DNA from 3 places in the Chelatococcus sp. GCM10030263 genome. Region 3 is predicted to be linked to each of the others. Evidence: predicted binding sites of a transcription regulator. Region 3 holds the regulator's gene; each other region holds the start of a gene.
What was found. The regulator LexA, encoded in region 3, represses DNA repair genes until DNA is damaged. The targets are predictions, from matches to a motif close to TGTTCNNNNTGTGTTCNG.
Positions count from the first base shown of each region.

Region 1: a site for LexA is predicted at 3,688-3,705, ahead of ACFQU1_RS21840 (putative DNA modification/repair radical SAM protein). Genes of this name have one in related genera too.
Region 2: a site for LexA is predicted at 4,640-4,657, ahead of ACFQU1_RS04375 (YifB family Mg chelatase-like AAA ATPase). Genes of this name have one in related genera too.

Region 1 is NZ_JBHTDB010000009.1:631,775-639,722, reverse strand. It holds gene ACFQU1_RS21850 (PAS domain S-box protein) at 1-875, opposite strand, end outside; gene ACFQU1_RS21845 (UdgX family uracil-DNA binding protein) at 1,001-2,425, opposite strand; gene ACFQU1_RS21840 (putative DNA modification/repair radical SAM protein) at 2,425-3,657, opposite strand; gene ACFQU1_RS21835 (alpha/beta fold hydrolase) at 3,907-4,713, shown strand; gene ACFQU1_RS21830 (ATP-binding protein) at 4,710-6,404, shown strand; gene ACFQU1_RS21825 (IlvD/Edd family dehydratase) at 6,496-7,948, shown strand, end outside.
Region 2 is NZ_JBHTDB010000002.1:954,038-961,985, reverse strand. It holds gene ACFQU1_RS04385 (GNAT family N-acetyltransferase) at 1-468, opposite strand, end outside; gene ACFQU1_RS04380 (ATP-binding protein) at 839-2,944, opposite strand; gene ACFQU1_RS04375 (YifB family Mg chelatase-like AAA ATPase) at 3,048-4,586, opposite strand; gene ACFQU1_RS04370 (DUF6314 family protein) at 4,741-5,214, shown strand; gene mutS (DNA mismatch repair protein MutS) at 5,181-7,948, opposite strand, start outside.
Region 3 is NZ_JBHTDB010000016.1:429,073-437,020, reverse strand. It holds gene gltX (glutamate--tRNA ligase) at 111-1,532, opposite strand; gene ACFQU1_RS24355 (ComEC/Rec2 family competence protein) at 1,666-3,996, shown strand; gene lexA (transcriptional repressor LexA) at 4,045-4,746, opposite strand; gene ACFQU1_RS24345 (GntR family transcriptional regulator) at 5,501-6,652, shown strand; gene ACFQU1_RS24340 (ABC transporter substrate-binding protein) at 6,875-7,948, shown strand, end outside.

The DNA of each region.
Region 1 (7,948 bases), on a different contig from region 3:
TCATGCGCGATGCCGCCGGTGAGTTGGCCGATGGCGTCCATCTTCTGCGACTGGAACAGGGCCTCGCGTGCTGCATCCAGAGCCCGCTGCGCCTGCATGCGTTCGGTGATGTCGCGGGTAACCTTGGCGAAGCCGATGACTTCGCCGCTATCGTCGCGGATGGCATCGATGATGACATGAGCCCAGAAGCGGCTGCCGTCCTTGCGGACCCGCCAGCCCTCCTTTTCCCAGCGCCCCTCGCGCGCCGCGGTCTCCAGCCCCGTGAAGGGAATGCCCGCCTCGCGGTCTTCATCGGTGTAGAACTTGGAGAAATGCTCGCCGATGACCTCGTCCGGGAGATAGCCCTTGATGCGCTGGGCGCCGGCATTCCAGTTGGAGATGCGGCCCTCGCGATCGAGCATGTAGATGGCATAGTCGGTGACGCCCTGCACGAGCAGCCTGAACTGCCGCTCGCTCTGGCGCAACGCTTCCTCGGCCGCCCGGCGCTCCGTCAGGTCGCGGGTGATCTTGGCATAGCCGACGAGCTTGCCGGAGGGCTGACGGATGGGATCGATGACCACATGCGCCCAGAAGCGGGTGCCGTCCTTGCGGACGCGCCAGCCCTCGCGCTCGAACCGACCTTCCTCGGCCGCGACCTTCAGCGCAAGCTGAGGAATACCGGCCGCCTTCTCCTCCTCGGTGTAGAACCTGGAGAAATGCTCGCCGATGATTTCATAGGCTTCGTAGCCCTTGAACCGTTGAGCACCAGAATTCCAGCTGGTGATCAGCCCGGTCGGGTCGAGCATGTAGATCGCATAATCGGTGATTGCGTCCACGAGCAGGCGATAGCGGCCTTCGTCACTCTGCGACGCTTCAAACCGGTCCACGTTCTCCATCGCACCCCCAACGGGCCCCGCCCAACAGCCCGTTATTAGCTGTCAATAACATATGACAAAAGGCAAAGTTCCCAAGGGCATTAATTTTCGGGGGCGAGGCATTGCCGCGCTCTTCAGTGGTGGCGTTAAGCGGCGTTTTCCTCGCACCACGGCTTCGCGAGGGCGAGATCCCGGACGAAACGGGCGAACTCCGCCTCGGCAAGGTCGGCGTCCGGCAACCTGAGCAGATAGGAGGGATGGACGGTCACGAGCACGGAAAGGCCGTCCGCCTCGATGATGCGGCCACGCTCCTTGGTCACGGCGACCGCCCGGCCGGTGAGGCCCTGCATGGCGGTCGCCCCCAGCGCCACCACGAGCTTCGGCCTGAGAGCCGCCAATTCACGCGTGAGCCAAAATCGACAGGTACGGATTTCCGACGTGCCGGGCTTCTGGTGGATGCGCCGCTTGCCGCGCGGCAGGAATTTGAAATGCTTGACCGCATTGGTGACATAGACGCGGCTGCGGTCGATGCCGGCCTGCGCCAAAGCGCGGTCGAACACCTGCCCGGCCGGACCGACGAAGGGCCTGCCTTCGAGATCCTCCTGATCCCCCGGCTGCTCGCCGATGAAGACGATGCCGGCATCCGCCGGCCCCTCCCCGAATACGGTCTGAGTGGCCGGGCCGTGCAGCGGACATAGCGTGCAACCCTCCGCCTCCCGGCGGAGCGCATCGAGCGGCGTGGCCGGGGCCGCCTGCGCGACGGGGGGCCGCTGCGCGAGCGCCGCAGCAAAGCGCGGCGGCTTGTCCGGCGCACGCTGCTCCATCTCATCGACGACGCGCCCGGCGCTCTGCACCAGTCCGGGAACGAACGCCGTTTCCGGCATGGTCGGCCAATGGCGTTTCGGCATCTGCGCGCGCATCGCCTTCACCCTGAGGCGGGCCGGGTTGAAGGTGGCGCGGTAATAGGCCGTCCAGAGCTCGTCGAGGACGGCGTCGCTCCCCTCGGCGGGGCGGGTGGCGGGCGGGCCGAAGGTGAGCACGCCGCCGTTCCAGGCCGCCGTGCCCTTCGGGGTCGCGATCAGCCAGTCCATGTTGCGGAAGCGGTCGACGAAGAAGGGCACGGCACGCCGCAGCACGTGATGCAGCGGCTCGAACCAGGCGACGAAGATCGGCTTCCCGTCGACGAGGCGCTCGGTGAAGCGCAGGAAAGCGTGCATGCGGTAGGTGTCGCGCGTCACGGCTTTTGCGTAGCGCGTCACCTGTTCCACCGCGGGGTCGGTCGGCCGCTCCATCAGGTCGCGCTCACCGGCTTGGATGCGCCAGAGCAGCCCGTAGAGCAGCGCGAAGCGATCCCCCGCACTGTGGCAGAGGACGTCGGGCACAAGCTTGGCGAAGGAGCGCGGCACCGGGACGGGCGGCGCATCGGCCGGCGTGACGGCCTCGAATAAAGCACCGGCCTCCTCCGTGACAAAGACGAGTTCGTCGGGCGCGAGACGCTCCGCCAGGCAATAGCGGGCCGCGGCGCGGAAGGCGGCTTCGTCGCAGTCCTCAGGCAGGGCAACGGTGCGCATCAGCCGAGCTCCAGCATCAGCTGCTGCGGCTTCGGCGCGAGCCGTTGCTGCAGACCGGCGTCGTCGAGCAGCGCGCGCGGCCGCCAGTCGGGCGCCGCGATGAAGGGGCGCACGCGGCCGAGCGAGGCGGTGAGCCGGCCGATGTCGGCCAATCTCAAGGCCCCGTGCCGGCGCGCGGCGATGATCCGGTCGACCGCCCGGACGCCAAGGCCGGGCACGCGCAACAGCTGCTCGCGGCTCGCGCGGTTGACGTCGACGGGGAAGAAGTCGCGATGGGCGAGCGCCCAGGCGAGCTTCGGGTCGATGGCGAGATCGAGCATGCCGTCGGGCAAGGCGCTTTCGAGCTCGGGCAGCTCAAAGCCGTAGAAGCGCATCAGCCAGTCGGCCTGATAGAGCCGATGCTCGCGCATCAGCGGCGCCGCCTTGCCCGGCAGGCGCGCGGAGGCATGTCCGGTCGGGCTGAAGGCGGAGTAATAGACCCGCTGTAAGCCATAGGAGGCATAAAGCTGTGCGCTGGAGCGCAGGATGTCGCGATCGGACGACGGATCGGCGCCAACCACCATCTGCGTGCTCTGCCCGGCCGGCGCATAGCGCGGCGGACGTGCCCTGCCTCGCGTGCGCTCGGCGGAGGCCTCAATATGCACCCGGGTGCGGGCCAGCCCGCGCTTGATCTCGGTCGCGGACTTCTCCGGCGCGAGATCGGCGAGCGCCGCCTCGGCCGGCAGCTCGACATTCATAGACAGGCGGTCGGCATAAAGCCCCGCCTCGGCGAGAAGCTCGGCGCTCGCACCGGGAATGGTCTTCAGGTGAATGTAGCCCTGGAAGCCGTGCTCCTGGCGAAGCGCCTTGGCGACGCGCACGAGGTCGGCCATCGTCTCGTCGGCGGAGCGGGCGATGCCGGAGGACAGAAACAGTCCCTCGATGCAGTTGCGGCGATAAAGGTCGAGCGTGAGCTTGACCACCTCCTCGACGGCGAAGCGCGCCCGCGGCACGTCGCTCGACCGGCGGCTGACGCAATAAATGCAGTCGTAGCGGCAGAAATTGGTGAGCAGGATTTTCAAAAGCGAGACGCAGCGCCCGTCCGGGGTGAAGGCGTGGCAAATGCCCTGCCCTGTTACCGAGCCGATACCGCTCCCGGCCTTCCGCTTCTCGCCGCCCGAGGATACGCAGGAAGCATCATATTTCGCGGCATCCGCGAGAATATCGAGCTTTTGAAGGAGGCTGAGCGCCAAGGGGGGACTCCATTCCTGGGGGAGCTCTTCTGTTCTCTATTTGTTCTAGAGCGCGCCATGCTGCCGAGCAAGCGAGGGCTTGTCCTTGGATGCCGGCCTGCGCTTCCGCGCCGCAGCCCGGCCGGGTGGACGGAATAACGACCGGTTCGCCGCCTTCCTCGCGCGAGCCTCTGGGCGTGCCGCGACCTTCACCTATTTCAGTAGCTGGGAGGCGCCCCGTCGGCGCCTCGCCGCCAGCGAGGAACACCGTTGACTATCGAAAGACGCAACAATGTCATTACTCGCGGTGCGGGTGAGCGGACCATGATGTTTGCCCACGGCTTCGGCTGTGACCAGAATATGTGGCGCTTCCTGGTCCCCGCCTTCGAGGACCGTTTTCGTATCGTTCTGTTCGACCATGTCGGAGCCGGCGGCTCCGATCTTTCCGCCTATTCGCGCGAGAAATACGGCTGCCTCAGCGGCTATGCGACGGATGTGATCGAGATTGGCCGCGTGGTCGACATGCGCGGCGGCATCTTCGTCGGGCATTCCGTCAGCGCGATGATCGGCGTGCTCGCCGCCATCCAGGCGCCCGAGCTGTTCGATGCGCTCGTGCTCATCGGCCCCTCGCCCTGCTACGTCAATGACGGCGATTATGTCGGCGGTTTCAGCCGCGCCGAGCTCGACGAGCTGCTCGAATTCCTTGACAGCAACCATATGGGCTGGTCGGCGGCCATGGCGCCGGTGATCATGGGCAATCCCGACCGGCCGGAGCTCGGCGATGAGTTGACCAACAGCTTCTGCATGACCGATCCCGAGATCGCCAAGCATTTCGCCCGTACCACCTTCCTCTCGGACAATCGCGCCGATCTCGCCAGGCTCAGGACCCCTGCCCTTATCTTGCAATGTGCGGAAGACGTGATCGCGCCGCAGGCGGTGGGGGAATATGTCCATCGAGCCCTTCCGAACAGCGCCTTCGTGCAGATGCGCGCCACGGGCCATTGCCCGAACCTCAGCGCGCCCGAGGAGACGATCGCGGCGATCGAGCGGTTTCTCGTGGAGCAGCATCTGTCGTGACGGACCGGCCGTCTCCACCCGCGCCGGACACGGTGCAACGCGCTGAGGACTATGAGGACCTCTATGAGAATGCGCCCTGCGGCTATCTCTCGGCGCAGCCGGATGGGCGCATCTGCAAGGTCAACCGCACCTTGGCGCACTGGCTCGGACATGAGCCCGAGGCGTTGATCGGCCGGCGTTTCCAGGACCTCCTGAACATCGCCGGCAAGATCTATTACGACACGCATTTCGCGCCGCTCCTGCGCATGCAGGGCTTCTTCAACGAGGTGGCGCTCGATCTCGTCGCTGCCGACGGACAACGCGTCCCGGTTCTGGTCAATGCCCAGGAGCGTCGAGACGAGAACGGCGGCCTCCTCTTCATCCGCATCACCGTGTTCAATGCCACGGACCGGCGCCGCTACGAGCGCGAACTGCTCGCCGCCCGCCAGGCGGCGCTCGCCGCCAATGAAGAGCTCGCCGCGCTCAACGCGCATCTCGAGGAGCGTGTCGCCGCCGAGGTGGACCAGCGCATCAAGGCCGAGGATGCGCTGCGCCAGGCGCAGAAGATGGAGGCGATCGGGCAGCTCACCGGTGGCGTGGCGCACGACTTCAACAATCTGCTGACGGTCGTGATGGGCGGGCTCGACACCATCGGCCGGCAGCTCGCCAAAGCCACCGACGGCCCGGACCTCGCGCGCATCGGGCGCGCTCGCGAGCTCGCGATGCAGGGCGCCCAGCGTGCGGCCACCCTCACCGCCCGGCTGCTCGCCTTTTCACGCAGGCAGCCGCTCGATCCGAAGCCCATCGACGCCAACCGGCTGGTGGCGGATCTTGCCGCGATCCTCAAGCGCACCCTGGGCGAGCCGGTCGCGCTCGAAGTGGTGGAGGCGGCCGGCCTCTGGCGCACGCAAGCCGACCCGAACGAGCTCGAGAATGCGCTGCTCAATCTGGCGGTCAATGCACGCGATGCCATGCCGAACGGTGGCAGGCTCACCATCGAAACGGCCAATGCCTTCCTCGACGAAGCCTATGTCGAGGGCATTCCCGAGCCCGTGCCGCCCGGGCAATATGTGCTGATTGCCGTCTCCGACAGTGGCACCGGCATGGATCCGGAGACGATGACGCGCGTCTTCGAGCCCTTCTTCACGACGAAGCCGGCCGGCAAGGGGACGGGGCTCGGCCTCAGCCAGGTCTACGGCTTCGTGCGCCAGTCCGGCGGTCATGTCCGGATCTACAGCGAGCTGGGCCAGGGCACGACGGTGAAGATTTATCTGCCGCGGCTTCATGGCGTCGCGGACAGGGCCGAGGCCACCGCCGCAGCGCCCGTGCCGGCCCATCGCGGGGCGAACGAGACCATCCTCCTCGTCGAGGACGACGACCACGTGCGCGCCTTTGCAACCGAGGCCCTGCGCGAGCTGGGCTATCGCGTCATCGAGGCGACAACCGGACCGCAGGCGCTCGCCGCGCTCGACGCCGAGCCCGTCGACCTCCTCTTCACCGATGTGGTGCTGCCGGAGGGCATGAACGGCCGCGAGCTCGCCGATGCCGCACGAACGCGGCGTCCCGAGCTCAAGGTGCTCTTCACGACCGGCTATGCGCGCAACGCCATCGTGCATCACGGCCGGCTCGACCCCGACGTCGAGCTCCTGGCCAAGCCTTTCACATACGAGGCGCTCGCCGCCAAGATTCGCAAGCTGCTCGAGGCCGACTGACCTCCCCCGCCGCGACCAAACCGCCCAGCGGCTTGGATCGGAGCGCCGGCTGCGTCTATGGTGGGCCGCATTTGCAACAAGGGTCCTCGGCATGTCGGACGACACGGGTAGTACGCGCAACGGCGGCATGCGCAAAGGCCTCGCCGGCTACGGCGATGCGGGCTTTTCGCTCTTCCTGCGCAAGGCCTTCATCAAGGCGATGGGCTATTCGGACGATGCGCTCGACCGCACTATCGTCGGCATCACCAATACCTTCTCCGGCTACAATGCCTGCCACAAGAACGTGCCGGACATGATCGAGGCCATCAAGCGTGGCGTCATGCTGGCGGGCGGCCTGCCGATCGAGTTTCCCATCGTCTCCGTGGCCGAATCCTTCTCGCATCCGACCTCCATGTTCCTGCGCAATCTCATGGCCATGGATGCGGAGGAGATGATCCGCGCCCAGCCGATGGATGCGGTGGTGCTCATCGGCGGCTGCGACAAGACGGTGCCGGCGCTTCTGATGGGCGCGGCGAGCGCCGACGTCCCGGCGATCCTGACCGTCACCGGGCCGATGATCACCGGCCACTACGAGGGCGAGCGGCTCGGTGCCTGCACCGATTGCCGCCGGCTCTGGGGGCAGCATCGCGCCGGCGCCATCAGCGAGAGCGAGATCGAGGCTATCAGCGGGCGCCTCGCGCCAGGGCCCGGCACCTGCATGGTGATGGGCACGGCGAGCACCATGGCGCTCGTCGCCGAGGCCATGGGCATGATGCTGCCGGGCGGCGCGGCCATTCCGGCCGTCTCCGCCGACCGGCTGCGCCATGCCGAGACGACCGGCGCGCGCGCTGTCGCGCTCGCCCGCGAGAACCTGCGGCCGAGCCAGATCATCACCGAGCGCTCGCTCGCCAATGCCCTACGGGTCTTGCAGGCGGTCGGGGGCTCCACGAACGGCCTCGTGCATCTCGCGGCCATCGCGGGACGTGTCGGCGTGACGCTCGATTTCGACGCCTTCGACCGCATGGGCCGGGAGATCCCCGTGCTGGTCGACCTCAAGCCCTCCGGCCAGCACTATATGGAGGATTTGGAGAAGGCGGGCGGGCTCGCCCCGATCCTGCGTGAGATCGAGGATTTCCTCGATACCGACTGCCTCACGGTCACCGGCAAGACCCTCGCCGAGACTATCGCTGCCGCCCCGGCCCCCTGGCCGCAGGACGTAGTGCGGCCGGTCTCGAACCCGATCCACAAGGGCGGGGGCCTGCGGATGCTGAAGGGCAATCTCGCGCCGGCCGGGGCTGTCATCAAGCAGTCGGCGGCGACCCCTGCCCTCCTGCAGCACACCGGCCGGGCGGTCGTGTTCACGTCGTTGCAAGATCTTGCCGAGCGTGTCGACGATCCCGATCTCGACGTCACGCCGGACGACATTCTCGTGCTGCAGAACGCCGGACCGAAGGGCGCCCCCGGCATGCCGGAAGCCGGCTATCTGCCCATCCCCAGAAAGCTCGCCGCGCAGGGGATCAAGGACATGGTGCGGATCTCGGATGCGCGCATGAGCGGCACAGCCT
Region 2 (7,948 bases), on a different contig from region 3:
CAGGAAGCGCAGATGCGGATTGCTTTCCGTGAGCTTCAGGATCTCGAACTCAGCGGCTGTATAGAAGCCGAAATTTCGGTCCGCGACCTCCTGCCGGAGAAGACGGTAGGTGCCGACCACCTTCGGCGCGGCTGCACGGAACGGCCGGCGCGGGGCATTATGATCGAGCACGAGCAGATGGTCGCAAATCGCGTCGAACTCGTCCATGTCGCGCCGGGCGATGAGCGACGAGGCGTTCGGAATGGCCGACATCTCGTCGTAGAAGACCTGAAAGCGCAGGCGCTGCGCCTGTTTCAGCTCCTTCTTGGTGGTCGCCAACCGTACTTCGAGCGAGCCCAGCCGCCCGAAGACGGGGTCCATGCCCAGCGTAATCGAAGAGGAGACCAAGCGGGCGCCCGCCCCCCAATTCGCTGGGGTCCAGGGACCGGTGGTCCAGGGCGCCGAGGCCCATGCCGCCGGCCGCAGCATTCCGGCGATCGTGCCGAGAGCGCCGGCCGGCACCTTTTCCGCACGCGCCTTTTTCCACTGCAGGGGACCCTGGATCATCCACAAATCCTCGTTTGCCACCCAGTGCTGCGCTGCGGTCGGGGCGGCTTCCCACCCCGTCCAACGTCGCGCATGCTATGCTTTCTATACTGTTGTGACAATCGCGTGTCGTTAAGCATTCGTCGCCGAATTAGTGCGCCGAGCGCCTCTCTATAAGCCGATGCACCGGCGGATTATAGGCTTGCGTAGCGTCAAGCCGGCTTTGACCTATGCGGCTTGAGCGCGGCAGGACTGCGGGCCTGGGTCCGGCCAGCCGGAAAGCGGCGGCTGGTGGCGCGAATCACTGAACCGCTCAAACGGCCTCGCGCTGCTCTCCCTGCGGCAGCCAGCTACGCAGCTTGGCGCGGTCGAGGGGCTTGGCGAGAAAACCGTCGGCGCCTGCTTCATGCGCCGCCATACGATCTTCGGCGAAGGCGTTGGCGGTGAGCATGACGACGCGCAGCCGCTGGTCCTGGCCCGCATCTTCCTCGGTCGCCCGGATCTGGCGCACCACCTCGAGCCCGTCGAGCTCGGGCATGCGCACGTCGAGCAGAACGAGGTCGTAGCTCGGGGCGCGGCCGGCGATCGCCCCCTTGGCGAAGGCGAGCGCCCGGCGCCCGTCGCGCGCCCAGTCGACCTTGGCGCCGAAATGCTCGAGCGCCTTCAGGGTCAGCAGCGCATTGATCTCATTGTCTTCGGCGAGGAGCACGCGGGCCGAACCAACCGGGCTTTCGAGCTGCGCCATCACCCGCTCGGCGGCAAAGACCGGGCTTCCCCCCTGTGCGACCGGACCGGTCCAGCCCTCGATCTGCTGGAAGAGTGAGCGGCTCCGCACGGGCTTGATCAGGAAGCCGTTGAAGCCGGCGGCCGAAGGCAGGCCGAAGTCGCGTCGCTCGAAGGGCGAGAGCAGAACGATCGTCCGCGCGGCCCCAGCATTGCGGGCAGCGATCGCGAGCCGTCGCGCCGCCTCGTCACCCAGCGCGCAGTCTATGAGAACGATGTCGACGCCGCCCTCCATAGCCCGGACGGCTTCGTCCTCGCTCGCCGCGAGCGTGAGCGACGCACCGGCTTTTTCGAGCTGCGCAGCGAGGAAGGGCGCTTCGAAGGGCGACTGAGCGGCGATGAGAATGTGACGGCCGGTGAGATCGGGCCGGTCGGTCGGCTCGCTCTCGGTCGTAGCCGGGACCGTCGGCAGGTTGAGCTCGAGCTTGAAGATGGAGCCGCGCCCTACCTCGCTCTCGACGAAGATCCTGCCGCCCATGCGGTCGCTGATGCGGCGGCTAATGGCAAGCCCGAGCCCGGTGCCGCCGTGACGGCGGCTCGTCGGCTCGTCGGCCTGCTCGAACTCGCCGAAAATATCGTCGAGCCGCGCCGCGGGAATGCCGGGCCCGGTGTCCTGGACACTGAAACGCAAGGCGCCGGACGCCGTCGTCTCGACGCGAATGCCGACGCCCCCGACTTCCGTGAATTTTACTGCATTGCCGGCGAGGTTCATGAGCACCTGGCGCAGGCGATCGGCGTCGCCGAGCACCTCCGTCGGCACCTCCTCATCGATGAGGGCGGCGATTTCCACGCCCTTGCCCTGGGCACGCGGCGCGAGAAGCTCGACGACACTTTCGACGAGCAGCCGCAGGTTGAACGGCTCCTGCGCCAGTTCGAGCTTGCCGGCCTCGATCTTGGAGAAATCGAGGATCTCGTCGATCAGCGAGAGCAAGACGTCGCCCGATGTGCGGATCGCCCGCACATAGGTCGCCTGTTCGGGATCGAGCTGGGTTTCGCCCAGCAGATCGGCCATGCCGAGAATGCCGTTCAGGGGCGTCCGGATCTCGTGGCTGACGGTCGCGAGAAAGCGCGACTTGGCCTCGTTGGCCGCCTCCGCCTTGCGCCGGCCCTCTTCGAGGGCACGTTCGGCCGTCACCCGTTCGGTGACGTCGCGGCCGATGCGCTGCCATTCCCGACCGCGGGCCGTCTCGATGACGTTTTCTTCCCAGGAGATCCAGCGCAGACTGCCGTCCGCGATCTCCAGCGCCTCGTCGATCTGTTGCGTGCCCGCGGCAGTCAGGCGCGGCGGCAGCGCTTCCTTGACGGGCAGCTTGGCATGCGTGCCCTCGAGCGCTTTGCGGGAAACGCCGATGAGCTGCGCCAGAGCCTCGTTGGCATAAGTGACATAGCCATCCGCGTCGGAGCGCAGGATGAATTCGCTGCGCACCTCGGCGAGACTGCGATAACGCGCTTCGCTTGCGGTGAGCGCCTGGTTGCGCTCGAGGAGCCGCTCGCGCTCCGCCTCGGCTGCACGCAACCGATGCGTCATCAAGCGGCGGCCGCGGTAGGCCATCACGGCCAAGATCGCCACAATGACCGCCAGGCCGGCGAAAAGCCACGGTCCTTGTCCGAGAAAGACGAGCGCCTCATTGTCCATAACTGAGCCGTATTCCAGCGGGAATTCGGCGGAGTATTGCCGGCCGATGTTGATAATAGCTTGTCAGACTTGCTGAATCGCCACTTAAGATCACTCGGCCGAACTAGGCTGCGACGGGCAAACGATCGATTGCCGAGCGGTAAGATAGTGCCTCCGCCAGGTGAACATGACTCAAATATGCGTCACCGTCGAGATCGGCGAGCGTCCGTGCCAGTTTCAAAACACGGTGATAGCCTCGCGCCGTCAAACGCATGCTCTCCGCAGCCTGACGCAATAATGCGAGCCCCTGTGCGTCCGGGCGCGCCACTTCGTCGAGCAAAGCGGCCGGACAGGCGGCATTTGTCGTGACAGTTTCGAGCCCGAGCGCCGCGTAGCGGGCCCGCTGGATGTCGCGTGCTGCGGCGACGCGCCGCGCCACCTCCGCCGATCCCTCGGCCGAGGCCGGCAGGATGAGATCGGCGGCGGTGACCGCCGGCACGTCGATGAGAATGTCGATGCGATCGATGAACGGGCCCGACAGGCGCGCCTGATACTGGGCCATGCAGCGCTCGTTCGGCTGCCGGCGGCAGGCATAGCCCGGCTCCGTCGCCCGGCCGCAGCGGCACGGGTTCATCGCCGCGATAAGCTGGAAACGCGCCGGATAGGTCACCCGGTGATTGGCACGCGAGATGAGCACTTCGCCGGTTTCAAGCGGCTGGCGCAGGCCGTCCAGCACCTGCGGCTGGAATTCAGGCAATTCATCGAGGAAGAGCACGCCGTTGTGGGCCAGCGAAACCTCGCCCGGCCGTGCATGCAGGCCGCCGCCGACGAGCGCTGCCATTGAGGCGGAATGGTGCGGCGCGCGAAAAGGCCGCCGGTCCGTCAGCGCACCATCCGCCAAAAGGCCGGCAACCGAATGGATCATCGACACTTCGAGCAATTCGCGCGGGCCGAGCGGCGGCAGGATCGAGGGCAACCGCTGCGCCAGCATGGACTTGCCGGCGCCGGGCGGGCCGCTCATCAGCATGTTGTGGCCGCCGGCCGCGGCGATTTCGAGCGCGCGCTTGGCCGTTTCCTGGCCCTTGATGTCGCGCAGGTCCGGCAAGGGACCGGCCGGCTTTGCGACTGCCGGTTCCGGCCGGGCGAGCACCTGCGTGCCCTTGAAGTGATTGGCGAGCTGGATGAGCGATCGCGGCGCGATGATCGTGCTGTCGCGGCTCGCCCAGGCCGCTTCCGCACCGCAGGCCGCCGGACAGATCAGCCCCTGACCGCGGCCATTGGCGCCGATCGCCGCCGGCAGGACGCCGGAGACCGGGGTGATGGTGCCATCGAGCGCAAGCTCACCCAGCACCGTGAAGCCTTCGAGCGCGTCCTCGGGGATCGCGCCGATGGCGCCCATGATGCCGAGCGCGATGGGGAGATCGTAGTGAGAGCCTTCCTTGGGAAGATCGGCGGGCGCGAGATTGACGGTGATGCGCTTGGCCGGCAGAGCGAGCCCCGAGGCGATCAGCGCCGCCCGCACCCGCTCGCGCGATTCCGCAACCGCCTTGTCGGGCAGGCCGACGAGAGTGAAAACGACATTGCCCGGCGCGATCTGCACCTGGACGTCGACAGCTCTTGCTTCGATCCCCTCGAAGGCTACCGTCGCGACACGCGTCACCATAGCCGGTCACCCCATCCCCCACCGGGACTGTAGCGGGCCACCGCCACCCGTGCAAGAACAGGGAGTGAACGGATCAGCGCAGGTGATGACGGAGCTAAAACATGGGCAATCCTGGAGCCCGCCGGCGAGAGCGCAGCGACAACGAGAAGCCGCGATGACCGAACATCCAGCCTTCCGAGCGGACCTCCGTCACGCCTTTTTCGATCGGCTTCCCGGCAGCTGGAACGTCTACCGAACAATTGATCGCGACGCCTCCCTGGACGGGGTCGCCACCATCGCAGCTATTGCGCGCGACCGGCTGTCCTACCGCGAGGAGGGCGTTCTGCGGCTTCCCGGCGCCGCCCCCATTTCCGCCCACCGGTCCTATGTCTACGAGCGCCGGCCGAACGGCTTCGCCATCCTCTTCGACGAGGTCCCGGTCAGACCGTTCCAGGCGTTCACGCTGACCGCACGGCCCGACGGCGCGCTGTCGGCGGTCTCGCGCCACCTTTGCGGTGACGATCTCTACGAGACGACCTGCGTCGTCCAGGAGAATGCCTTCTGGCTCATCCATCGCGTCACCGGCCCGCGCAAGGCCTATGTGTCGACGACGCGTTACGCGCCTTGCGCGGCAGCCTTGAGCCGATAGAGGGCGTCCAAAGCCTCGCGCGGCGTCATCTCGTCCGGATTGACGGCGTCCAGCGCCTGGCGCAGCGGGTCGGGGCCGGCCGGTTGCAGAACCTCGGTTTGCCGGAGCGAGGCCGCAAAAAGGGGCAGATCATCGATCAGCGCCGCGACCGGCGTTTCCCGCTCGGTCTTCTCCAGCTGGTCGAGCACGGCGCGGGCGCGGGCGATGACGGCCGACGGCAGGCCCGCCAGCTTCGCCACCTGGATGCCGTAGCTGCGGTCGGCGGCACCGGGGATGACCTCGTGCAGGAAGACGACATCGCCCTGCCATTCCGTCACCCGCATGGTGGCGTTGGTGACATGCTCGAGCCGGTCGGCGAGCGCGGTGAGCTCGTGGTAATGGGTCGCGAACAGCGCACGGCAGCGGTTGACCGCTTCCAGATGCTCCACCGTCGCCCAGGCGATCGACAAGCCGTCGAAGGTCGCGGTGCCCCGCCCGATCTCGTCGAGAATGACGAGCGAGCGCGAGCCCGCCTGATTGAGGATCGCGGCCGTCTCGATCATCTCGACCATGAATGTCGAGCGGCCGCGGGCGAGGTCGTCGGCCGCGCCGACCCGCGAGAACAGCCGGTCGACGACGCCGACATGCGCCCGGCGTGCGGGCACGAAGCCGCCCATCTGCGCGAGCACCACCATTAGCGCGTTCTGGCGGAGATAGGTGGACTTGCCCGCCATATTCGGGCCGGTGACCATTGTGATGGCGCCGGCATCCTCGGCCTTGGCCGACAGGTCGCAATCATTGGCGACGAAGGTGCCGCCGCTCGCCTTGAGCGCCGCCTCGACCACCGGATGGCGCCCGCCCTCGATGCGGAAGGAGAGGGTCTCGTCCAGCTCGGGCCGGGTCCAGCCCAAATCGGCGGCGAGATCGGCCAGCGCCGCCGTCACATCGACCAAGCCGAGTGCCTCGGCGGCGCGCTTGATGGGCTCGGCCGCTGCTGTGACCTCCGCGACGAGCTCGTCGAAGACCGCCAGTTCGAGCCGAACCGCGCGGTCGGACGCCGAGGCGATCTTGACCTCGAGCTCGCCGAGCTCGACTGTCGAGAAGCGCATGGCGCCCGCCATGGTCTGGCGATGCACGAAGGTCTCGTTGTGCGGCGGCTTGAGGAGCTCTTCGCCGGCCGCCTGCGGCACCTCGACGAAATAGCCGAGCACGTTGTTGTGCTTGACCTTCAGCGTACGGCAGCCGGTCTCCGCCACGTAACGCGCCTGAAGGGCCGCGATGAAGCGGCGGGAATCGGCCTGCAGCAGCCGTGCCTCGTCGAGCGCAGCGAGGTAGCCCGCGCGCACGAAACCGCCGTCGCGCTTCATGAGCGGCAATTCGTCGGCGAGAACCGCGGAAAGGCGCGCCGCGAGCTCGGACCCGACGCCCACCAGCGCATCGGCAGCCGCAGCGAGCTCTGCCGGTCGCTGCGAGTCCGCGAAGCCGGGCTCCTCCTCCCCGTCCTGCTCTGCGAGAAGGCCGGCGACGGAGGCCACGGCGCCGAGCCCGTCGCGTAGCGCCGCCAGATCGCGCGGCCCACCGCGGCCGAGCGTCAGCCGCGCGAGCGCGCGGGCCATGTCGGGCGCCGAGCGGAGGCAGGCGCGAAGCCCCTCGCGCAGAAAGGACCGGCGAACGAGATGGTCGACCGCCTCCTGCCGCTTGAGGATCACGCCGAGGTCGGTCGAAGGCCCGGCGAGGCGTTCGGCGAGAAGACGCCCACCCGCCGACGTGACCGTCCGGTCGATGCCGGCAAGCAGGCTGCCTGCCCGCTCACCGCCGAGCGTGCGCGTCAATTCGAGATTGGCGCGGGTCGCCGCATCGATGGCGAGCGTCCCGCCAGCGGCGTCGCGCGCTGGCGGCGACAGCGGCGGACGCGAGCCGAGTTGCGTGCGCTCGACATAGCCGAGCACCATGGCGGCAGCGGCCACCTCGGTGCGGGTAAAAGCGCCGAAGGCGTCGAGCGTGGTAACGCCGAAATAATCCTTCAGCCGGCGGTCGGCGGTTGCCGCATCGAGGCCGTCACGCGGCATGGGCGTGACGGCGGCGCGCAGATCCCGCCAAAGCGCTGCGAGCGTGGGATCATCAAGGAGCGTGTCGGGCACCAGGATCTCGCGCGGCTCGAGACGCGCCAAATCGCTCGCCAGCTGGCCGGCTTCTGTTTCGGAGACGGTAAAGCGCCCGGTCGAGATATCGATGGCGGCGATGCCGTAGAGCCAGTCGCCCTCGCCCAGCCGCCGGCGCGTGACGGCGACCAAGAGGTTGGCGCGGGCGGGATCGAGCAGGCCGTCCTCGGTGATCGTCCCCGGCGTGACGAGGCGCACGACGGCGCGCCTGACCACCGATTTGCCGCCGCGCTTCTTCGCCTCGGCCGGATCTTCCGTCTGCTCGCAGACCGCGACGCGGTGCCCCGCGGCGATGAGCCGGTGAAGATAATCTTCCGCCTTCTCGACCGGCACGCCGCACATCGGAATGTCTTCGCCGAGGTGTTTGCCGCGTTTCGTCAGCACGATGCCGAGGGTGCGTGAGGCGATCTCCGCATCGTCGAAAAAGAGCTCGTAGAAGTCGCCCATACGATAGAACAGGAGACAATCGGAATGGGCGAGCTTGATCTCGGTATACTGCGCCATCATCGGCGTCATGCGTGCCTCACCCGCCGACGCGAGGTCCGGCTCGGAGATGGGCTGCGCCGCAGCGCTCGAATGGAAGGGCCCGTTCA
Region 3 (7,948 bases):
ACAAAGAAATCGCTCAGGATCAATAGCTTGATGCCCGCTCTCCCCAGAGAAGTCATCAATGGTCGCCCATGCTCTAGCTCATCCGCGACGGGGGTTCAAGCAGGCCCGGGTCATGGCAGCTGATCACTTATGCGCGCCAGGCTCTCCTCACGTCCCAGGACCGTCATCACGTCGAAAAGGCCGGGCGATGTGCCCCGTCCGGTCAAGGCCGCACGCAGCGGCTGCGCCAGCTGGCCGAGCTTAAGCCCAGCCTCGGCGGCAGCCTGACGGACGGCATCTTCGATGGTTGCCGCGTTCCAGTCGCTCAAGCCCTCGAGGATCGGCAGCACGGATGCAAGGCGCTGCCGGCCTTCGTCGTTCAGGATGGCGGCTGCCTTGGCATCGCAGGAAAGCGGCCGCTTCGCATAAAGAAACCAGGCGCCGTCGAGAAGTTCCACCAGCGTCTTGGCACGCTCCTTGAGGCCGGGCATGGCCGCGAGGAGCTTCTCTTTCAGCGCCGGGTCGAATGACGGCCCAAGCCCGCGCTCCGGGCCGATCTCCGGCAGAATATCCTCGATCGCCTTGACCAGCGCCCCGTCGTTCGCCGCGCGCATATAGTGACCGTTGATATTCTCGAGCTTGGCGAAATCGAACCGGGCCGGTGAACGGCCGATGGAGCCGAGATCGAAAGCCGCCATCATCTCCTCGGTCGAGAAGATCTCCTGGTCCCCGTGGCTCCAGCCGAGCCGCACCAGATAGTTGCGCAGCGCCTCCGGCAGATAGCCCATGGCGCGGTAGGCATCGATGCCGAGGGCGCCGTGCCGCTTCGACAATTTCGCCCCGTCCGGCCCCAGGATCATCGGCACATGCGCCATCTCCGGCGCCGGCCAGCCGAGCGCGTCGTGGATCTGCTTCTGCCGGGCGGCATTGGTCAAATGGTCGTCGCCGCGGATCACATGGGTCACACCCATGTCGTGGTCGTCGACGACGACGGCGAGCATATAGGTCGGCGTGCCGTCGGAGCGCAGGAGCACGAGATCGTCGAGATCCTTGTTCTGCCAGACGACGCGTCCCTGGACGTGATCCTCGACGACCGTCTCGCCTTCGGTCGGCGCGCGCAGCCGGATCACCGGCTTGACGCCGGGCGGCGCCTCCGCGGGCGAGCGATCGCGCCAGCGCCCGTCGTAGCGCAGCGGTCGGCCGGCGGCGCGCGCCTCCTCGCGCATCGCTTCGAGCTCCTGCGGGGTGGCATAGCAATAATAGGCGTGGCCGCTGGCGAGGAGCTCCTCCGCCACCTCACGATGCCGCGCCGCGCGGGCGAACTGGTGGATGGCCTCGCCGTCCCAGTCGAGGCCGAGCCATTTCATGCCGTCGAGAATGGCGGTGATCGCCGCATCCGTCGAACGTTCGCGGTCCGTATCCTCGATGCGAAGCAGCATCTTGCCGCCGTGCCGGCGCGCATAGAGCCAATTGAACAATGCGGTACGGGCCCCGCCGATATGCAGGAACCCGGTGGGGGAGGGGGCGAAACGCGTAACGACGGTTCCGGTCATCTCAGATGTCTGCTCTCTCGTACGAGGATGAACGGACGACGGCAGGAGCTCCCCTCAAAGAAGCTCTCGCCAGCGGTGGCGCGTCGTGTAGCATGATGCCTTCCCGGGGGTAAGAACTGTTTCCCGAAGTCCCATGTCGTCACGCGAGCCGGTCTCCGCCGCTCTAGCCGATGGTCGCGCCCGTGCTGCCAGACGATGGCTGGCCGCTGCGGCCGGCGACGACCCCGCACAGCGGCTTCTCGGAGCCCTCCGGCGGGCGCTTGCCCTTGAGGCGGAACGGCGACGCCTTTTCCTTTGGCTGCCGGTTGCCTTCAGTGCCGGCATTCTCCTCTATTTCGCCGCCGACGCCGAGCCCTCGTTGTGGCCATCGCTCACGGGGGCGGGGTTGGCGGCGGCAGCTGCCTTCGCGTTGGGTCGTCACCCACGCGCGATGAATATGGCGATCGCCGTGGCTATGGTCATGGGAGGCTTCGCGACCGCCACCTGGCGCACCCGTGAGGTATCGGCGCCCGTCCTCGCGCGGCCGATGATCGCCAAGCTGCGCGGGCTCGTACTCTCTGTCGACCAGCGGCCGGCTGGCCCGCGCATGGTCCTGCGCGTCGAGACCTTCGGCAGCCTCACTATCGCCGAGCGGCCCGTACAGGTCCGCGTGTCCATGAAGCCGGGCACATCGGTGAAGGCCGGCGACTTCATCGAAGCCACGGCGCGCCTTCTGCCGCCGCCCACGGCCGCCCGGCCGGGCGGCTATGATTTCGCCCGCGACGCCTTCTTCGACGGCCTCGGTGCCGTCGGCTCCCTTGTCGGCAAGGTGACGGTCGCCGCGCCGCCCGCGCCACCGGATTTCTGGACGGCTCTCGCCATCGCCGTCGATGTTGCCCGCAACCGGCTGACGGACCGTATCGCCCAAGCCTCCGGCGGCCAGGAGGGGGCGCTCGCCGCCGCCCTGGTCACCGGCAAACGCGGGCTGATCACGGAAGACGTGAATGACGCGCTGCGTGCCGCCGGCATCTATCACATCGTCTCCATTTCAGGGCTGCACATGGCGCTTGCCGCCGGCAGCCTGTTCTGGGCGGCGCGCGCGGTGCTCGCACTCATCCCCGGCCTCGCGCTCGTCTGGCCGGTGAAGAAACTCGCGGCCCTCGTCGGCATGACAGGCGCCATCGCCTATTGCCTCTTCTCCGGCGCGGAGGTCGCCACCCAGCGTTCGCTCGTCATGACGCTCGTCATGATGGGCGCCATTCTCATCGACCGCCCGGCTCTCTCCATGCGCAATCTGGCGCTTGCGGCGCTCATCTGCCTTGCTATTCGGCCGGAGGCGCTGCTCGGTCCGAGCTTCCAGATGTCCTTCGCGGCGGTTGCCGGCATGATCGCCTTCGCAGTCCAGCCATCGGGGCTGTTTGCCGGGCGTCCCGCAGGGGCCGGAGGATTGGCACCGCTCCACGGCATCGGGCGATGGGCCTTCCTTGTCATCTTCACCACGGCGATTGCTACCATCGCGACCGCTCCCTTCAGCGCCTATCACTTTCAGACGCTGAACCCGCTCGGTCTCCTCGGCAACGCCCTGGCGCTACCGCTGATCGAGCTCGCGGTCATGCCGCTGTCGGTGCTCGGGATCTTCGCTTCCGCCTTCGCCCTCGATCAACCCGTCTGGTGGCTCATCGGCCAGGCGACGGCGCCGGTGCTCGCCGGCGCCAAAATGGTCGCCCTGCTCGACCGCTCAACCGTCATCGTGCCGGCGCTCGCGCCCGCCGCTCTCGCCTTCTTCAGCGCGGCCATCGTCTGGTCCACGCTCTGGACGACCGCCCTGCGGTGGTTGGCGATCGTCCCGGCCGCCCTCGGCGCCCTGTCGGCGCTCGCTCCCAGTCGGCCCGATGTCTATGTCGATCGCAGCGGCGCCGGTGCGGCTGTCCGGGAGAAGAGCGGACAATTGATCGTCCTCGGCCGGCCTTCCGATTTCGTTCTCGAACAATGGCTCAGAGCCGACGGCGACGGGCGCGCGACCGATGACCCGGGCCTGCGCGGCGGTGCCCTCTGCGACCGCTTCGCCTGTGTCGCGAAGCTCCCCGACGGGCGCAGCATCTCGCTCGTCCGTGACAAGCGCGCATTCCCCGACGATTGTCGGCGTGCGGTCGTCATCGTCACTCCGCTCGTCGCCCCCAATTCCTGCGCGAGTGCTACGGTGCTCGACCGCCGCGCACTCGACCAGTCGGGCGCCACCACGCTCACCGCCACCGCCGAAGGCTTTGCACGTGTCACCGCAAGTTCCACCGCGCAGCGCCCCTGGACCGGAACCAAGCCACACCGGCCAGCTTCGCCGGCGCCCGCGCCGCCCCCGCGACCACGGATCGACAATCTCGACCCACTTGATGCCATCCCTTCAGCGGCAGCCGACATCGACGACCCGTCGGGAGCAACGCCCACCGGCGATGCGCCAGGCGGCGAGGGCGATTCTCATACGCCGTGAGCGTCGACCAGCGATCAGCAGTTCTATCGCGGGCCGACCGGCAATCGATCAGTAGCGCCGCAGAAGGCTCACGAGCTTGCCCTGGATCCGCACGCGGTCGGGACCCAAGACGCGTGTTTCATAAGATGGATTGGCCGCTTCGAGCGCAATGGATGACCCGCGCCGGCGTAGCCGCTTCAGGGTCGCCTCCTCATCGTCGATGAGGGCGACGATGATGTCGCCCGTATCGGCCGTCTCCTGACGGCGGATGACAACCGTGTCGCCGTCAAGGATGCCGGCTTCGATCATCGAATCGCCACGCACCTCCAGGGCGAAGTGCTCGCCGCTGGTGAGCATCTCCACCGGCACTGCGATGGTGCTGCTGCGGGATTGAATGGCCGAGATCGGCGTGCCCGCCGCGATCCGGCCCATGACGGGGACGGGGACCATCTTCGGCGAGGATTCGCTTTCGACAGCCGCCGGTGGCAGGCTGCGCACGCGACCAAGCCCCCCCTCGACAACGCTCGGGCTGAAGCGCCCGCGCGGCGTGATCGCGCCATCGGGCAGACGAATGACCTCGAGTGCCCGCGCCCGATTAGGCAGCCGGCGGATGAAGCCGCGCTCTTCGAGCGCAATAATGAGCCGATGGATACCGGACTTGGACTTGAGATCCAGTGCCTCTTTCATCTCATCGAAGGAAGGCGGCACGCCGGTCTCGCGCAGCCGCTCGTGGATGAAGCGTAGAAGCTCGTTTTGCTTGCGCGTCAGCATCTGCCGTGAACCCCACCTTGGTCGTGGCCACCGTGGCCGAGATCATCCGGTTTCAAGATCCGATCAGGACTGTTGGCCAGATATCACTTTTGGCTAAGCGTCATTGTTGGCCAAGAGTCGGAAACAAATCATGAACGACCATAGCTGTTCCCTGTGTGTTCCGCAAGAGTTAAGGCAACGGGACGTGCATGGATAGCCTCGAGGCGTGCAGGCCCTATGCCCCCGGGGGATGAACAGGCAGAGCGGCCTCCTCGCTATTTTCCGCACTGGTCCCGTCATGGGAGAAAGTCGGCGACTGGGAGCCGAGACGCGACTGTTGCCTTTGACGGGCCCTCACGTGGCGTTTCGAAAGCCATGATTCACGCCCTCGTCGCGGTTTCAGACCTGTATCAGACCGGATTAGATACCAGTATCCTGGTGGTCCTTTTCCTTGTCCCAACGGACTTGGTGCGAACGTCGGCGGGCAACTGGCCTGACGCGGAATAATGAGACCGGCCGCAAAGTACCGCTACTCTGAACAGCGCCGCCGCTTGTCTTATAAGTTCCGAAGTGTGGAAAGAAATCACGGTTCAAGGCGAGCCGACGCTATGCCACGTTCGGCGTTGCGGCCCTGTCTAGGCCAAGCGTCGCCTGGATTCTGGGCCGTGCATCCGCCGAGGCGCTTGTCCACGCCTGAGAGCGGTTTTATCGAATGCACCACTTGCGGCTCGGCTATGCATCCGCTACGATACATGTATCACGAGATGGTGCTGCCATGACCTCAGATAAGACCGGACTGCTGGTACAAGCGCTTCGCGAGGCAATCGAGCGGGGCACTTATAAGCCTGGAAGTGCAATTCCTTCGGAGCGGCAGCTCATGGAGGAGTTCTCCCTGTCGCGGACAACCATCCGACGGGCAATCGATGAACTGGTGAGTGCCGGCCAGCTCGAGCGACGGCCTGGCAGCGGCACCTTCGTGACCGAGCCTATGCGGCCGTCTGCCGTTGCATCCAGTCACTCGCCGACACTGGCGCTGATCATTCCGACCTTCTCGAGCCCGTTCTATGGCGAGATGATCGACGGGATGGAACAGGAGGCGCGCCGTCATGATCTGCGCATCATGGCGAGCCAGTCGGCCTATTCGCCGGATAGCGAAAGCGACCACTTGTCGGCTGCCGCGGCCGATCCGGCCGTCCGGGGAGCCATCGTTGCACCGGCCCATGTCGACAGGCCCGTGCCCGGCGCATTGAGAATGGTGCAGGCCGGCAAGCCGCTGGTCTATCTCGGCCGCTGGCCGAGAGGACTGAGGACCGACAGCGTCAGCACCGACTATCTGGTCTCCGCTAAGCTCGCGGTGGATCATCTCATCGGACTAGGCCACCGGCGGATCGCCTATGTGGAAGGTGCGCCGCATCTGCCCGGTTTTTCCCCCTTCAGCGGTTACCACGAAGCGCTGAAGGAGGCGCGCATCGCGCTCCAGCAGGATCTCGTCTGCCTCCCTGACTTGCCGTCGGAGGAAGCGGGCCAAGAGGCGATCGCGGGGCTCATTCGCCGTGGCATCGACTTTACCGCCGTTTTTGCGCGCAACGATGTCACGGCGGTCGGCGTCATGCGGGCGCTGCGCGAGGCGGGGCGTCGCATTCCTGAGGATGTCTCGGTCACGGCTATCAACAACAGCCTCCTGTCGCGTTCACTCGATCCGCCGGTGACCAGCGTCGATCCTTTCCCAGCAACGCTCGGACGGCTCGCCTTCCGGCTTCTGCACGAGCGCGTCGCAGGCATCTATTCCGGGCCGCCGATTCGTATCACCCTCGATCCGACGCTCGTCGTGCGCACCTCCAGCGCGCCTCCGGCAAGATCTCAACGCAGCGACGGCTCGTTGATCACGCCCTTCATCGGCCAAGCCGCTGTTGCTGCGAGGCGATAATCGAGGGTAACGCGAAGACCTTCGGCGCGTGACGGGGGAAAGCACAATCGCCGAGATCCGGCATGCAATAGGGCTCGCTGTTTACGCGTCACGGCCTCCTGTGGGATGGGCTCAGGGCCTAAATAGTAAATCATATTCGTTATCGTCCATAAGTATAATTGAAGTTTCATAAAAGACCTCTACGAGAGAGATTATAATAATTCGAAATCCATGGGAGATGTCATGAAAGTCAGCCCGGCCCTTGTTCTGACAGCCGCGTTCCTGGCCCTGCCATTTATCGGTGACGCAGCGCTTGCCGCGCCGAAACGCGGTGGCGTCATCAATGTGGCGGTTGTCGGAGAACCGCCGACGCTCGATCCCATGGCCTCGACCACCGATCTCGTCGGCATGGTGACACAACACATCTTCGAGACGCTCTATACCTTCGGCAAGGACTGGAAGATCGTGCCGCTGCTCGCCGAAGATCTTCCGCAGGTCTCGCCGGACGGCAAGATCTACACGATCAAGCTGAGATCCGGCATCACCTTCCACGACGGCAGCGCGATGACGTCGGAGGATGTCGTCGCCTCCCTCAAGCGCTGGACGGAGGTTGCGACCCGCGGCAAGCAAACGGCGCCGAAGATCGCCGCGATCGAAGCACCCGACGATTCGACCGTCCGGATCACGCTGAAGGAGCCTTATGCGCCGCTGCTCGCGCTGCTCGCCTTCAACAATGCGGCGGCCGTCGTCCTTCCGGCTGAAGACCAGGCCGTGCCGCTCGTCAAGGTCGTCGGGACCGGCCCTTATGTGCTGAAGGAGCGCCGAGCCGATCGCTACATCCAGCTCGCGCGTTTCGACGGCTATAAATCACGCAGCGGCGAAGCAGACTTTTACGGCGGCGCGCGCAAGCAATATCTCGACGAGATTCGCTTTGTCCCGGTCCCGGATCCCAACACGCGCGTCCAGGGCGCGATTGCCGGCCAGTTCACCTATGCGGATTCGCTGCCGGTCGAGTCGTTCGAACGCCTCAAGGGCGGCAAAAGCGAAGCCGTCGTGCTCAAATCCTTCGGCTGGCCGGTCTTCATGATGAACACCAAAGAAGGTCTTCTTGCCAATCTGGATATGCGCCGCGCCGTCCAGGCGGCGCTCGCGCCGGACGATATGCTGCTCGCCGCCTTCGGCTCGAAAGACTTCTATTCGCTGGACGGCGCGCTTTATCCGGAAGGCTATATTTGGCACACGGAAGCCGGTGCCACACTCTATAATCAGGCCGATGCCGAGAAGGCGAAGGCTCTGCTCGCGGAGGCCGGCTACAAG